Regions from separate parts of the Caballeronia sp. A2-2 genome, predicted to be linked through region 1. Evidence: predicted binding sites of a transcription regulator. Region 1 holds the regulator's gene; each other region holds the start of a gene.
What was found. The regulator FliA, encoded in region 1, starts transcription of late flagellar genes. The targets are predictions, from matches to a motif close to CTAAAGTTTNNNNNNNNNNNGCCGNTA.
Positions count from the first base shown of each region.

Region 1 (4,213 bases):
GCTCGTCAACGAAACGGTGATGAACGAGTTGTCCTCGATGCGCGGCATGATGGAAGAGCACTTCGCCGGTCTGATGTGGGGCGACCGCCAGCGCCGCAGCCCGCTGAACGGCGCGGTCACCAAGCGCCTGTTCGCCTCCGGTTTTTCTGCGCAGATGGTGCGCATGATCGTCGACAACATGCCGGAGATGGCGAACTTCGAAGCGGCGTTCGAGTGGGTGCAGCAAGTCATCGAATCGAATCTGCCGGTGATGGACAGCGAAGACGCGCTGATGGAACGCGGCGGCGTGTTCGCGCTGATGGGCCCGACGGGCGTCGGCAAGACCACGACCACGGCCAAGCTCGCCGCGCGCTGCGTGATGCGCTTCGGCGCCAGCAAGGTCGCGCTGCTCACGACGGACAGCTACCGGATCGGCGCGCACGAACAACTGCGCATCTTCGGCAAGATTCTCGGCGTGTCGTGCCATGCGGTGAAGGACGGCGCGGACCTGCAACTCGCGCTCTCCGAGCTTCGCAACAAACATATCGTGCTGATCGACACCATCGGCATGAGCCAGCGCGACCGCATGGTCGCCGACCAGATCGCCATGCTGTGCGGCGCGGGTCAGCCGGTGCAACGCATCCTGCTGCTCAACGCGACGAGCCACGGCGACACGCTCAACGAAGTGGTGCAGGCGTATCAAAGCACCGCCGACCAGCCGCCGCTCGCGGGCTGCATCCTCACCAAGCTGGATGAAGCGACCAACCTGGGCGGCGTGCTCGATACGGTCATCCGCTACAAGATGCCGGTGCATTACGTTTCGACCGGACAGAAAGTGCCCGAGAACCTCTACGTCGCCACGCGTCGCTTCCTCATCAAGAGCGCGTTCTGCATTCCGCGCGACGGTTCGCCCTTCGTGCCGCACGACGAAGAAGTCCCGGCGCTCCTCTCCGCGCTTTCCGCGCGCGCCACGACCGAACTGTATGGAGTGCACTTTGGATAAGTTCGTTCTCGACCAGGCGGAAGGGCTGAGAAGGTTGTTGACGCGTTCGGGTTCGCGCGTCGTGGCGGTGGTCGGTGGCCCGTCGGGCATCGGCTGCACATCGACGGTGGTGAATCTCGGCGCCGCGCTCGCCGCGCATGGCAAGGATGTGCTCGTGATCGACGAGCGGCAGGTTCCCGGCTCGGTGAGCGAATTGTCGGGCGTGCCCACCACGGGTGCGTTCGCGGCGGTGATGTCGGGCCGTCGCACGGTGACGGAAGCGCTCACGCGCACGCCGCTGGGTTTCTCGCTGATTTCGGCGCCGCGCGATGAGCGCATCAGCCACGACGCCGCGCAATGCCGCGCGCTGCTCGACGGCCCCGCCGACATCGTGCTGATCGATGCGCAACTCGATCGCAGCGGCGCGCTCTCGTCGCTGGCGGCGCAGGCGCATGACTATCTGATGGTGACGCGGGTGGCCGCGTCGGCGATCACCGAGGCGTATGCGTGCATGAAGCGCATGCACTACGCCCACGCGATCGGCCAGTTCCGCGTGCTCATCAATCACGTGCAGAACGAAGCCGACGCAGCGGTCGCGTTCGAGAATTTGTCGGGCGTCGCAAGCCGGTATCTGGCTGTGTCGCTCGTGCAGGCAGGGTATGTGTCCGAGGATGCGCGCGTCACTCGGGCAAAGGAACTCTCGCGCTGCGCGGTGGAAGCGTTCCCGGCCACGGCCGCGGCGCGTGACTATCGCCGGATCGCGGCAGAGCTTCTGTTCTGGCCGATGCATCCCGCGCAATATGTGCGCGCCGCATCGCTCGGCCAGCAAGACGCGCGTACTTCGTTTGGCGACACTGACCAAGGCGGAACGGGGGCGGCGCATCGCGTGGATGCGCTTTCCGATCATGCAATGAGCAGCACGGCGTCGATGTGACTAAGTTAAGGTGATCAGGATGTATAACGCCAAAGGTAAGCTCTCACAGAACGATGTGCTCACGAAGTACGCACCGCTCGTTCGACGTCTGGGACTTCAGCTCGTTGCCAAGATGCCGGCGAGCGTCGATCTGGACGATTTGATTCAGGCAGGCATGATCGGCCTCATGGATGCGGCAAGCCGCTACAAGGAAGATCAGGGCGCGCAATTCGAAACGTACGCGAGCCAGCGCATTCGCGGCGCGATGCTCGACGAACTCCGCGCCAACGACTGGCTCCCGCGCAGCATGCGCAAGACCTCGCGCGAAGTGGAATCCGCTGTGCACAAGGTCGAGCAGAACCTCGGCCGCTCCGCCAGCGAAACCGAAATCGCCGAACACATGAACCTGCCGCTCGACGAATATCAGTCGATGCTTCAGGACTTGCACGGCAGCCAGTTGATCTACTACGAAGACTTCGATCGTTCCGCGGACGACGAGCCGTTCCTCGACCGTTATTGCGTCGATCGTTCGGACCCGCTCTCGGCGCTGCTTGACGATAGTCTGCGCGGTGCGCTGATCGAGGCCATCGACAAGCTGCCCGAGCGCGAAAAGCTGCTGATGAGCCTGTATTACGAGAAGGGTTTGAATCTGCGCGAAATCGGCGCGGTGATGGAAGTGAGCGAATCGCGCGTGTGCCAGTTGCATAGCCAGGCGGTGGCGCGGTTGCGCTCGAAGCTGCGCGAACAGTCGTGGACCAGCGCGGAAGTTTGAGCTTGCTGGTGACGCGGATGTCCTGAACGGGCATCCGCGTTTTTTCATGCCGTTTCGAAGTCGCGCGTTTCGGCGAAGACCGTCTTGCCTTCGCCGAGGCTCTTGGCGCGATACATCGCGCGGTCGGCGGCGCGCAGCACCGCGCTCATGTCGGCTTCGCGCACGTTCGCGGCGCTCGCCAGCAGACACGCGCCGATGCTCGCCGATACCGACACCGGCCGCTCCTGCACGGTCGTGATCGTGGCGAGCGACGAATGCACGGCATCGGCGACGGCGAGCACGGCGCTTCGATCACGCACATTGCGCGCGAGCACGACGAATTCATCGCCGCCGAGGCGCGCGATGGTGTCCGTGTGGCGCATGCCGCGCCCGAGCGAATGCGCGAACGACTGCAACAGCATGTCGCCGACGGCGTGACCGTAGGTGTCGTTCACTTCCTTGAAACCGTCGAGGTCGATCAGCAGCAGCGCGGAGGCATCGCTTGAAGTGGAATCGTCGGCTTTCATCGACGTATTGACGATGCGTTCCAGCGCGTAGCGGTTGCAGAGTCCTGTGAGCGGGTCCGTCGATGCCTGCCGCGCGAGATCGCGATTGGCGTTGCCCAGCCGATCGACCAGCACGCTCAGATACACCGACGCACCGAGCACACTGAGCGCAAGCCCGATGGCCGCAGGCCGGTTCGCGCTCCACCACGGCTGCCACATCGCGAGTAGGGCGACGACGATCAGCGCCGTCGCGCAGGACACGAACAGCGTGCGCTTGCCGTAACGGCATCCCGCGCCGATGAGAAACCAGAACACGACCCAGAGCAAGGGCAACGCGACCGCGCCGCCGACGCCGAGCAACATGCCGAGCAAGGCCTGATCCGCGACGGTCGTGATGAGAAGCCGCACGCGCGACGGCGTATTCATGCGGCTCACGATAAGCAAGGTCAGCGCGCCATAACACACATAAAGCGCGATCAGCCGCGTCACCAGCGATGCATCGTGCGACGGCACGCGCCACGCGAAAATCCAGTACGCCACCAGCACCGCCGCGCCCATGCCGACCCGCAACGTGGCCTGCTCGCGTTCCGGGTTGCGGGGTTCGCTCCATGTGAACCCATGCGGCCGGCGAGCCGCGTGATGCGCCTGCTCCATTCTCGATCCCCTGCGTACTGATTTTTTTCGTTGGCCCCGTCGCGCGGCTTGTCTCGTATTTTGCTACTTTTTGCGATAAACCTGTGTTTCGGGTTAGAACGTAAGTCTTGGTTAACGGCGGTCTTTCTCGCAAACTCAAGGGTCGGTGAAATGGTTGATGGACGGCATCTTCTTGCCGGTGAATGGCTGGCGGTGTGCAATGGCGACGACGTGCCGCCGGGCGATGCGCGCGCGTTCATCGTCGGCGATGAGCGGATCGTCGTGTGGCGCGACAGTCTCGGCGCGGCGCATGTCTGGCGCGATTACTGTCCGCATCGCGGAGCGCAGTTGTCGCTTGGCGCGGTGCGCGGCGATCGGATCGTGTGTCCGTATCACGGCTGGCGGTATGACATCGAAGGGCAATGCCTGCATATTCCTTCCAATCCGTC
Region 1 covers NZ_CM172587.1:329,538-333,750, reverse strand. The annotation lists gene flhF (flagellar biosynthesis GTPase FlhF) at 1-982, shown strand, start outside; gene ACZCWR_RS01685 (MinD/ParA family ATP-binding protein) at 975-1,895, shown strand; gene ACZCWR_RS01680 (RNA polymerase sigma factor FliA) at 1,915-2,646, shown strand; gene ACZCWR_RS01675 (diguanylate cyclase domain-containing protein) at 2,691-3,785, opposite strand; gene ACZCWR_RS01670 (Rieske 2Fe-2S domain-containing protein) at 3,936-4,213, shown strand, end outside.

Region 2 (4,213 bases), 370 kb from region 1:
CGTCGCTAGACTTCGATGCGGACGAACGTTGCGCCAGTTGCGTCTTGCCATCGGTGCGGCGCGCATCGCCCGGCTCTTTGCTGGCGATATCGCGCCCGCCGCCTTCGAGAATGCTGTTGTCCATGCCGACGGTCTTGCCGCCGACCATCGCGGCCTTGAGCGGCATCTGAAAATATTCGGCGATGCCGCGACGCTGCACGGTGGAGGTCGAAGAAAGCAGCCACATCAGCAGGAAGAACGCCATCATCGCGGTCATGAAGTCCGCGTACGCGAGCTTCCACGCGCCGCCGTGATGACCCTTGCCGCCCTTGCCGACCACGCGCTTGATGAAAATCGGACGCTGCTTTTCGCCGCTCATGGCTCGTGCCCTGGTCGCTGACATGGTTGTGACGCCGCCTGTCGCATCGCGCTCATTTAGCCTTCACGCGGCGCACGTGTTCTTCCAGTTCGGAGAACGACGGACGCTCGGTGGAGAACAGGACCTTGCGGCCGAACTCGACCGCGATCGACGGCGCGTAACCGTTCAGGCTCGCGAGAATCGTCACCTTGATGCACTGGAACATCTTGGTCTGCTCGGCCACGCGTTGTTCCGCGACACCCGCGAGCGGCCCGATGAAACCGTAGGAAAGCAGAATGCCGAGGAAGGTGCCGACCAGCGCCTGCGCGATCATCTCGCCGAGAATCGCGGGCGGCTGATCGGCGGAGGCCATGGTGTGGACCACGCCCATCACCGCCGCGACGATGCCGAACGCGGGCATGGCGTCGCCCACTTTATGCAAGGCCTGCGCGGGCGCTTCGCCTTCGGTGTGATGCGTTTCGATTTCCTCGTCCATGAGGCTTTCGATCTCGAACGCATTCATGTTGCCGCCGACCATCAGCCGCAAATAATCCGTCATGAATTCGACGATGTGATGGTCCGCGAGAATCTTGGGGTATTCGTTGAAAATCGGGCTTTTCGAGGGATCGTCGATATCGGATTCCAGCGCGAGCGTGCCTTCCTTGCGCGCCTTCGCCAGCAGGACGTAGAGCAGCGCCATCAGCTCCATGTAGACGTCCTTGTTGTACTTGGCGCCCTTGAACAGCGTCGGGATGACGCGCATGACCGCCACGATGGTCTTCTTGCCGTTGCCGAGGATGAACGCGCCGACGCCCGCGCCGGCGATCATGAGAATCTCGACCGGCTGCATGAGCGCGCCAAGGTGGCCGCCTTCGAGCGCGTAACCGCCGAACACGGACAGCAATGTCACGAGCGTTCCTACGAAAATCAGCACAGTCGATACCTCAGAGATTGATGCGGGATGACCGCTATAAGTGGGTTTACGGCATGCAGACAAAAAACTTTGGAGGCGGCCCTCGGTGGGCCAATGGGCGCAATCCCGCGCGGGGACTGGCTTCGGTGCGTCAGTGTTTGCTGACTTTAGGCAGTGATTTCCGGGCGCGTTAGGGTGTCAACGGCCGCTTTCTGCGATTACTTGAATGGCGGCGGGCGCGGCGCGCTTGTCCTTGTCGGCAAGCGCCGCGAGGAGGGTTTGATCGTCGAAACGGAAGCGGCACAGCAGATGGCTCGATGCCGCGACTTTCATCGCCTGCGCGGGTGAGAGCGCGGCGAGCAGGTTCGCGACCTGTTCGGACAGGCCGAGACGGAGCATCGCCGTCGCGCGGTCTTCATCGAGCAGACGCTGCGCGAGAAGCAAGTACGACAGATTCACCTCGCGAATCTCCGCGAGCGCGTTGGTAGGGCTGGCCGTCATTTTCTTCCCCGAATCGATACGTGGCTGGTCAGGCCGGCAGGAAACGTTTGCTCGGAGCGGCCTGATGGCCGCGCCGGTCCCACTTTTTAGTGACGGCCCGATTGTCCGTGACCGATCAAGGCGTCGCCATCGGACAAAGCTGCCGACTCGCTGCCGGAAAAATGCGCGATTTCGTGTAGGAATTTTTCTTACATCGCATCGGAAAGGAAACTTGTCGGCGCAATGAAAGATGCCTTCAATGCCCGCTGCGCGCCGCCCGACGGCCGGGCCCGCTTTATGCTCACCTCTTTCCTCGCGGCCCGTCTGACCATTCAAAAGCACGTTCCTCAGTTGAATCAGTGGAATATTTGACTTCGTAACAGCAGTTGTTTCGCGCTGTAACAACGATAAGCGATTGAAAAATGACGTGAAATGCCGCTCTCGATCCCGATAATGGGCAGTAAGGGATAACCCGGTCGCGATGCTTCTTCATCGCCGGGCCTATCTCGGGCGGCGTCACTTACGCGGCCCGCCCGAATGGCAATGTTGAACGCTCGACCGGAGCGTGACTGCAATGCCTCAATGAACAGGAGAGTCACGTTATGCGAATCGCACAAATTGCACCGTTGTACGAAGCTGTCCCCCCGAAGTTTTACGGTGGAACCGAACGCGTGGTGTCGTATCTCACCGACGCGCTGGTAGACCTCGGCCACGATGTAACCTTGTTTGCCTCAGGCGATTCGCAAACGAAGGCGACGCTCGAAGCCGCCTGGCCGCGCGCACTGCGCCTCGACCCGACGATCCGCGATGCGCTCGCGCCGCACATGCTGCTGCTCGAATCCGTCCGCCGCCGCGCGCATGAATTCGATGTGCTGCACTTCCACCTCGACTACATGCCGTTCCCGCTGTTCACGCAAATGGACACGCCTTTCGTGACGACGCTGCACGGCCGTCTCGACCTGCCGGAACTACAGCCGATCTTCAACACGTTCACGAAGGCGAACGTCATCTCGATTTCGGACAATCAGCGCGGTCCGCTGCCGCAGGCGAACTGGCTGAACACGGTTTATCACGGTCTGCCGAACGATCTGCTGACGCCGCAGCCGCAGAAGAAGCCGGAATATCTGGCGTTCCTCGGCCGTATCTGCCCGGAAAAGCGCGCGGATCTGGCCATCAAGATCGCGGCGCAAAGCGGTTTGCCGCTGAAGATCGCGGCGAAGGTCGATAAGGCCGACGCCGAATACTTCAAGTCGACGATCGAGCCGCTGCTGTCGCAGGCGCATGTGGAATTCGTCGGCGAGATCAACGAAGCGCAGAAGCCGGAGTTTCTGTCGGGCGCGAAGGCGCTGCTGTTCCCGATCGACTGGAACGAACCGTTCGGTCTGGTGATGATCGAAGCGATGGCTTGCGGCACGCCGGTAATCGCGTTCAATCGTGGTTCGGTGCCAGAAGTGATCGACCACGGCGTGACGGGCTTCATCTGCGAAGACGTGCCGGGCGCGGTTGGCGCGTTGCATCGGATCGACGAACTGAACCGCGTTGAAATTCGCTCGCAATTCGAGCGCCGCTTCAGCTCGACGACGATGGCGCAAAACTACGTGGACACCTATACGTCGATGCTTCAGGCCGCCAAGCGTCCGGTGCTGCGTCAAGTGGTCGGTTAAACCAAAGCCGCCAATTGTCACGCTGCATGAAAATGCCGCCCATCCGGGCGGCATTTTTCGTTTCCAAAACCGATTCGGCCGCGAATGTTGCATCACATTACAAGCCGGAATAATCCGAACTTATAGCCAAACACCTGCGCGTTCAGTGCTGAACAACCATTTTTGACAGTTTGCCTAGAAAAGCGCCACTAAACTGCGCCCGGCGAGAACGTTTCCGTTCTTGTGTCAAATCAACAGTTGTTCATTTCTTTACGTAGGCAGGATCATGCATTTGTCCAAGCGTCTTGGCGCTGAAATTTTCGGTACTTTCTGGCTCGTGCTGGGCGGTTGCGGAAGCGCCGTGCTCGCCGCGGCCTTCCCTCAACTCGGTATCGGCCTGGCTGGCGTTTCGCTGGCATTCGGCCTGACCGTGCTGACGATGGCCTTCGCCATTGGCCACGTTTCCGGTTGCCATCTGAACCCGGCGGTGAGCATCGGCCTGGCGGCAGCGGGACGCTTCCCGGTGCGCGATCTGGCTCCGTACATCGTCGCGCAAGTGATCGGCGCCACGCTCGGCGCGTGGGTGCTGTCGATCATCGCGACCGGTCAGCCGAACTTCGATCTGGTGGCGAGCGGGTTTGCTGCAAACGGCTTCGGCGAGCATTCGCCTGGCCATTTCACGATGATCGCATCGCTCGTCTGCGAAGTCGTGATGACGTTCTTCTTCCTGTTCGTGATTCTCGGCGCCACTGACGAACGCGCCCCGCGCGGCTTCGCGCCGATCGCCATCGGCCTGTGCCTGACGCTGATCCACCTGATCTCGATTCCGGTCACGAATAC
Region 2 covers NZ_CM172587.1:701,676-705,888, reverse strand. The annotation lists gene motB (flagellar motor protein MotB) at 1-358, opposite strand, end outside; gene motA (flagellar motor stator protein MotA) at 411-1,271, opposite strand; gene flhD (flagellar transcriptional regulator FlhD) at 1,449-1,751, opposite strand; gene ACZCWR_RS03355 (hypothetical protein) at 1,974-2,102, shown strand; gene ACZCWR_RS03350 (glycosyltransferase family 4 protein) at 2,333-3,394, shown strand; gene aqpZ (aquaporin Z) at 3,660-4,213, shown strand, end outside.
Region 2: motA (flagellar motor stator protein MotA) is a predicted target of FliA. The motif match lies at 1,318-1,344, and genes of this name have one in related genera.

Region 3 (4,213 bases), on a different replicon from region 1:
CGACCCGAAAAACGGCGAGCCACGTCTGTAATACAAAAAGCAATGCCCGCGCGGCTTCTTCGACCACGCGGGCATTGCTTCATTGCAAACGCTTATAAGCTGATCGTCTGCACCTCGCCGGTGTCGAGTGCGCGCTCGATCAACGCTTCGTGCTGCGCCTTGCGCACGGCATCCGCGACGAAACTATCCGGCGCTTCCACTTCCGCCCGAATCGCGCCGATGATCCCGCTCGCCTCCACGATCACGAGCGTCTTGGCCGAATCCGCCTGACTGATGATGACGCGCTGCGGCCCGCCGCCATCCGCGATGCTCGCGCAAAACTGCATCCTCTGTCCGCCGATCACTAGTTCGAATGTCTGAATCATCGCTGTCTTCCGTGTTGGTTGGACAAAAGTCTCCGAGACGCAAAATGCGCGCCGCGTGTTTTCATTGATCCGCTCGCACGCATCAGGTTCAATTTTGTAAGGCGGATGGCGCCGGCGCAACCTTTTCAGCGTGTCGCTGCCGACATTTCGCGTAGCGCGTTGGCCGTTGCTTCGTCGGCGGGGAATAGCGCTTCGATCGCCAATTCCGATAGGGTGATGTCAACGGGCGTGCCGAATACCGTCGTCGTGCTAAGAAACGAGAGGATGCCGCGCGGCGTGCGTAGCTTCAATGGCACGACGACCGGGTCCGGTTCGGCGGGCGCATCGTCGGTTGCGTGCTGCGGTGCGGGATAGGCTTCGAGTTCCTGGAGCAGCGCGGTGAGCGTGGCATCGCCGGATACGTCGATCTGACGACGCACGCGCGCCAGCAAATGCGCCCGCCATTCGTGCCAGTTCTCGATGAGACTCGCAAGCCCGCGCGGATGCATCGACAAACGCAGCACGTTAACGGGCGCTTCGAGCAGCGCTGCATCCGCGTGCGCGATGAGCGGTGCCAACGCCGCGTTGCCCGCGATCATCGTCCAGTGCCGATCGACGGCCAGCGCCGGATACGGCTCATGCGCCTTCAGCACCAGTTCGACCGCGCGACGCGCCGCCGCGAGTTGCGGGTCCGCCAGCCCGCGCTCGCGATAGAGCGGCGCGTAGCCTGCTGCCATCAGCAGCGCATTGCGTTCGCGCAGCGGCACGTCGAGTTGTTCGGCGAGCCGCATCAGCATGTCCCGGCTCGGCAGCGAACGGCCCGATTCCACGAAGCTCAGATGGCGCGTCGATACTTCCGCCTCGCCCGCCAGATCGAGCTGGCTCATGCGACGCCTTTGACGCCAGTCGCGCAGCAACGCGCCGACCGTGGCGGTTGGAGGATAGAGAAGAGTCGAGTTCATGCAATCGATACTAGCCGCACACAGGTAGCATTTCCATTACCTCCGGAGTAATCGCCAAAGAGCCGCGGAAAACGGCAAAAGTAACTTCTACCGCGCAAACCTTTGCGCAAATTTTTGCGCGACACCCTAAATGTAGGCCTTACCCAGGCCGTTAAAAGCCAACATCAAGGTAACGAATGCGTCGCGAGCCGTGCGCGCCTGGACTCACCAGAATTGCCAGCGCGCACGGCTCACGACGCGGACAACAGCGGAGAAATCATGTTTGTCATTATCGGTTGGGTGGTCATCATTGCTTGCGTGATCGGCAGCTTCGTCGGCGAGGGCGGTCACCTCGCGGCGCTCATGCAGCCGTTCGAACTCGTTTGTATTTTCGGTGCGGCGCTCGGCGCGTTCATCGTGTCGAATCCCACGGCGACGTTGAAGAAAACGCTGCAAACGTTCCCGAAGGCATTCAAGGGCGGCGCGTACACGAAGGACAAGTATCTCGCGCTCATCGCGCTGCTTTATGAGTTGCTGCAAAAGGCCCGCAAGGAAGGGATGATGGCGCTCGAAGCCGATGTCGATGCCCCCGAGTCCAGCCCTACGTTCCAGAAGTACGAGCACGTGATGGCGGATCATCACCTGCTCGAATTCATCGTCGATTATCTGCGGATGATGTCCGCGGGCAACGTCAACGCGATGGAAATGCAGGACCTGATGGACGAAGAACTCGAAACGCACCACACCGAAAGCGCGATTGCCGCGAACGCGATTCAGAAGATGGCCGATGGCTTGCCGGCCTTCGGTATCGTCGCGGCGGTGATGGGCGTGGTCCACACGATGGGTTCGGTCGGCGCACCGCCCGCCGTGCTCGGCGAGATGATCGCGGCGGCGCTGGTCGGCACGTTCCTCGGCATTTTGCTGGCGTACGGTTTCGTCGGCCCGCTGGCTGATGTGCTCAACGCAAAGGGCGCGGCCGAAGCCAAGCCGTTCCAGTGCGTGAAGGCCGTGTTGCTCGCTTCCATGAACGGTTACGCGCCGACAGTCGCCGTGGAATTCGGCCGCAAGGTCCTCTTCACCGCCGATCGTCCGAGCTTCAAGGAACTGGACGAAGCCGTGCGCGCCACGAAGATGCCCAAGTCCGCCTGACGCCCGACTTTTCGTAATCACGCTCTCGCCCGAACATCATGGCTGAAAAACAGCAATCACGCGAACCGATGCAATCCGTGCTCGCGCCCACGATCATTGTGAAGCGCAAGAAGAAAGCTCACGGTCACGGCCATCACGGCGGCGCATGGAAGATCGCCTACGCCGACTTCGTCACCGCGATGATGGCGTTCTTCCTGCTCATGTGGCTGCTCGGCTCCACGTCGAAGTACGACAAGCAGGGCATCGAGGATTACTTCAATCAGCCGCTGTCGGCGCTGTTCGGCAACGATGGCGGTGCATCGGCGCATACGAGCATCGTCAATGGCGGCGGCGAGAGTCTGAAGAGCGCGCGTCCGGGTGAATCCAACAAGACGCAGTCGCAGCCCACGCCGAAGTCGCCGCAGCAACCGACGCAGCGCGCCAGCATGCAGCAGGAAGACATGCAGCGCTTGCAGCAGCTCAAGCAGAAGCTCTCCGCGCTGATCGAAGCCACGCCGCAACTCAAGGCGTTCAAGGATCAGATTCGTATCGCGATCACGAGCGAAGGCTTGCGCATCGAGATCGTGGATTCGCTCAAGCGGCCGATGTTCGCTTCGGGCAGCTTCAGGCTCGAAGGCTACGCGACGACCATCCTGACCAACATCGGCTCGACGCTGAATGACGTGGACAATCGCGTGTCGATTGCCGGTCACACGGATGCCGTGCCCTACTCCGGCGGCCAGACGGGCTTCTCGAACTGGGAACTGTCGAGTGAGCGTGCGAATGCTGCACGTCGTGCGCTGGTCGCGGGCGGCATGAACGAAGGCAAGATCCTGCAAGTGCGCGGCCTCGCCGACGTGCTGCCGCTCAACAAGGATGTCGTCGATGAACCGACCAATCGCCGCATCAGCGTGCTGGTGCTGAACAAGGCCGCGGAACAGGCTTTCTTCAAGGATGGCGGACGCACGACGGTGGATCAGGCCTTGCCGCAGGAAGGCGCGACGCCGCAACCGGTCGCGGCGAAATCGAATGCGCCGGTGGCTGTGGTCAAATAAGTCTTAGCGTTTTTCTTTTATCGAAGCCAGTCACCTACGGTTTCGATTACGAGCCATGCATTCGCCGCGCTGATGACCGCGAACAGCATCCACGCGACGAGCTTCATCGGCGTGCGATTGGCGAACGGTCCCATCAAACTGGAATCGTTCGTCATCCGAATGAGCGGATAAAGCGCGAACGGCAATTGCAGGCTCAGCACGACCTGACTTGCGACCAGCAGCTTGCCGACCGCGCCGTTCCCCATGACCGATACACCGATCAACGCAGGCACGAGCGCCAGCGCGCGCGTGATGAAACGCCGCTGATAGCACGGTATTTTCAGCCGCAGAAAGCCTTCCATGATGACCTGCCCCGCTATTGTGCCGGTGAAGGTCGAGCTTTGTCCCGATGCGAACAACGTCACCGCGAACAGCACCGCCGCGAGCCCGCTGCCGACGATCGGCGCGAGCAACTTGTACGCGTCTTCGATTTCGGTGACCTGCGTGTGCCCGGTCGCATGAAACGCGGATGCCGCGAGAATCAGAATCGCCGCGTTGATGAGCAGCGCCAGAATAAGCGATGCAATGGTATCCAGCCTTGACAAACCGATCGCTGCGGCAAGACTTTTTTCATCTCGCTTGACCACACGCGTCTGCACGATCGACGAATGCAAGTACAGGTTATGCGGCATCACCGTCGCCCCGAGTATGCCGATGGCGAGATAAAGCGGCTCACGTTGCGACAGCGCGTGAATCGACGGCACCA
Region 3 covers NZ_CM172588.1:527,801-532,013, reverse strand. The annotation lists gene ACZCWR_RS18625 (hypothetical protein) at 1-31, shown strand, start outside; gene ACZCWR_RS18620 (hypothetical protein) at 93-365, opposite strand; gene ACZCWR_RS18615 (helix-turn-helix domain-containing protein) at 491-1,306, opposite strand; gene motA (flagellar motor stator protein MotA) at 1,565-2,434, shown strand; gene motB (flagellar motor protein MotB) at 2,473-3,468, shown strand; gene ACZCWR_RS18600 (Nramp family divalent metal transporter) at 3,486-4,213, opposite strand, start outside.
Region 3: motA (flagellar motor stator protein MotA) is a predicted target of FliA. The motif match lies at 1,434-1,460, and genes of this name have one in related genera.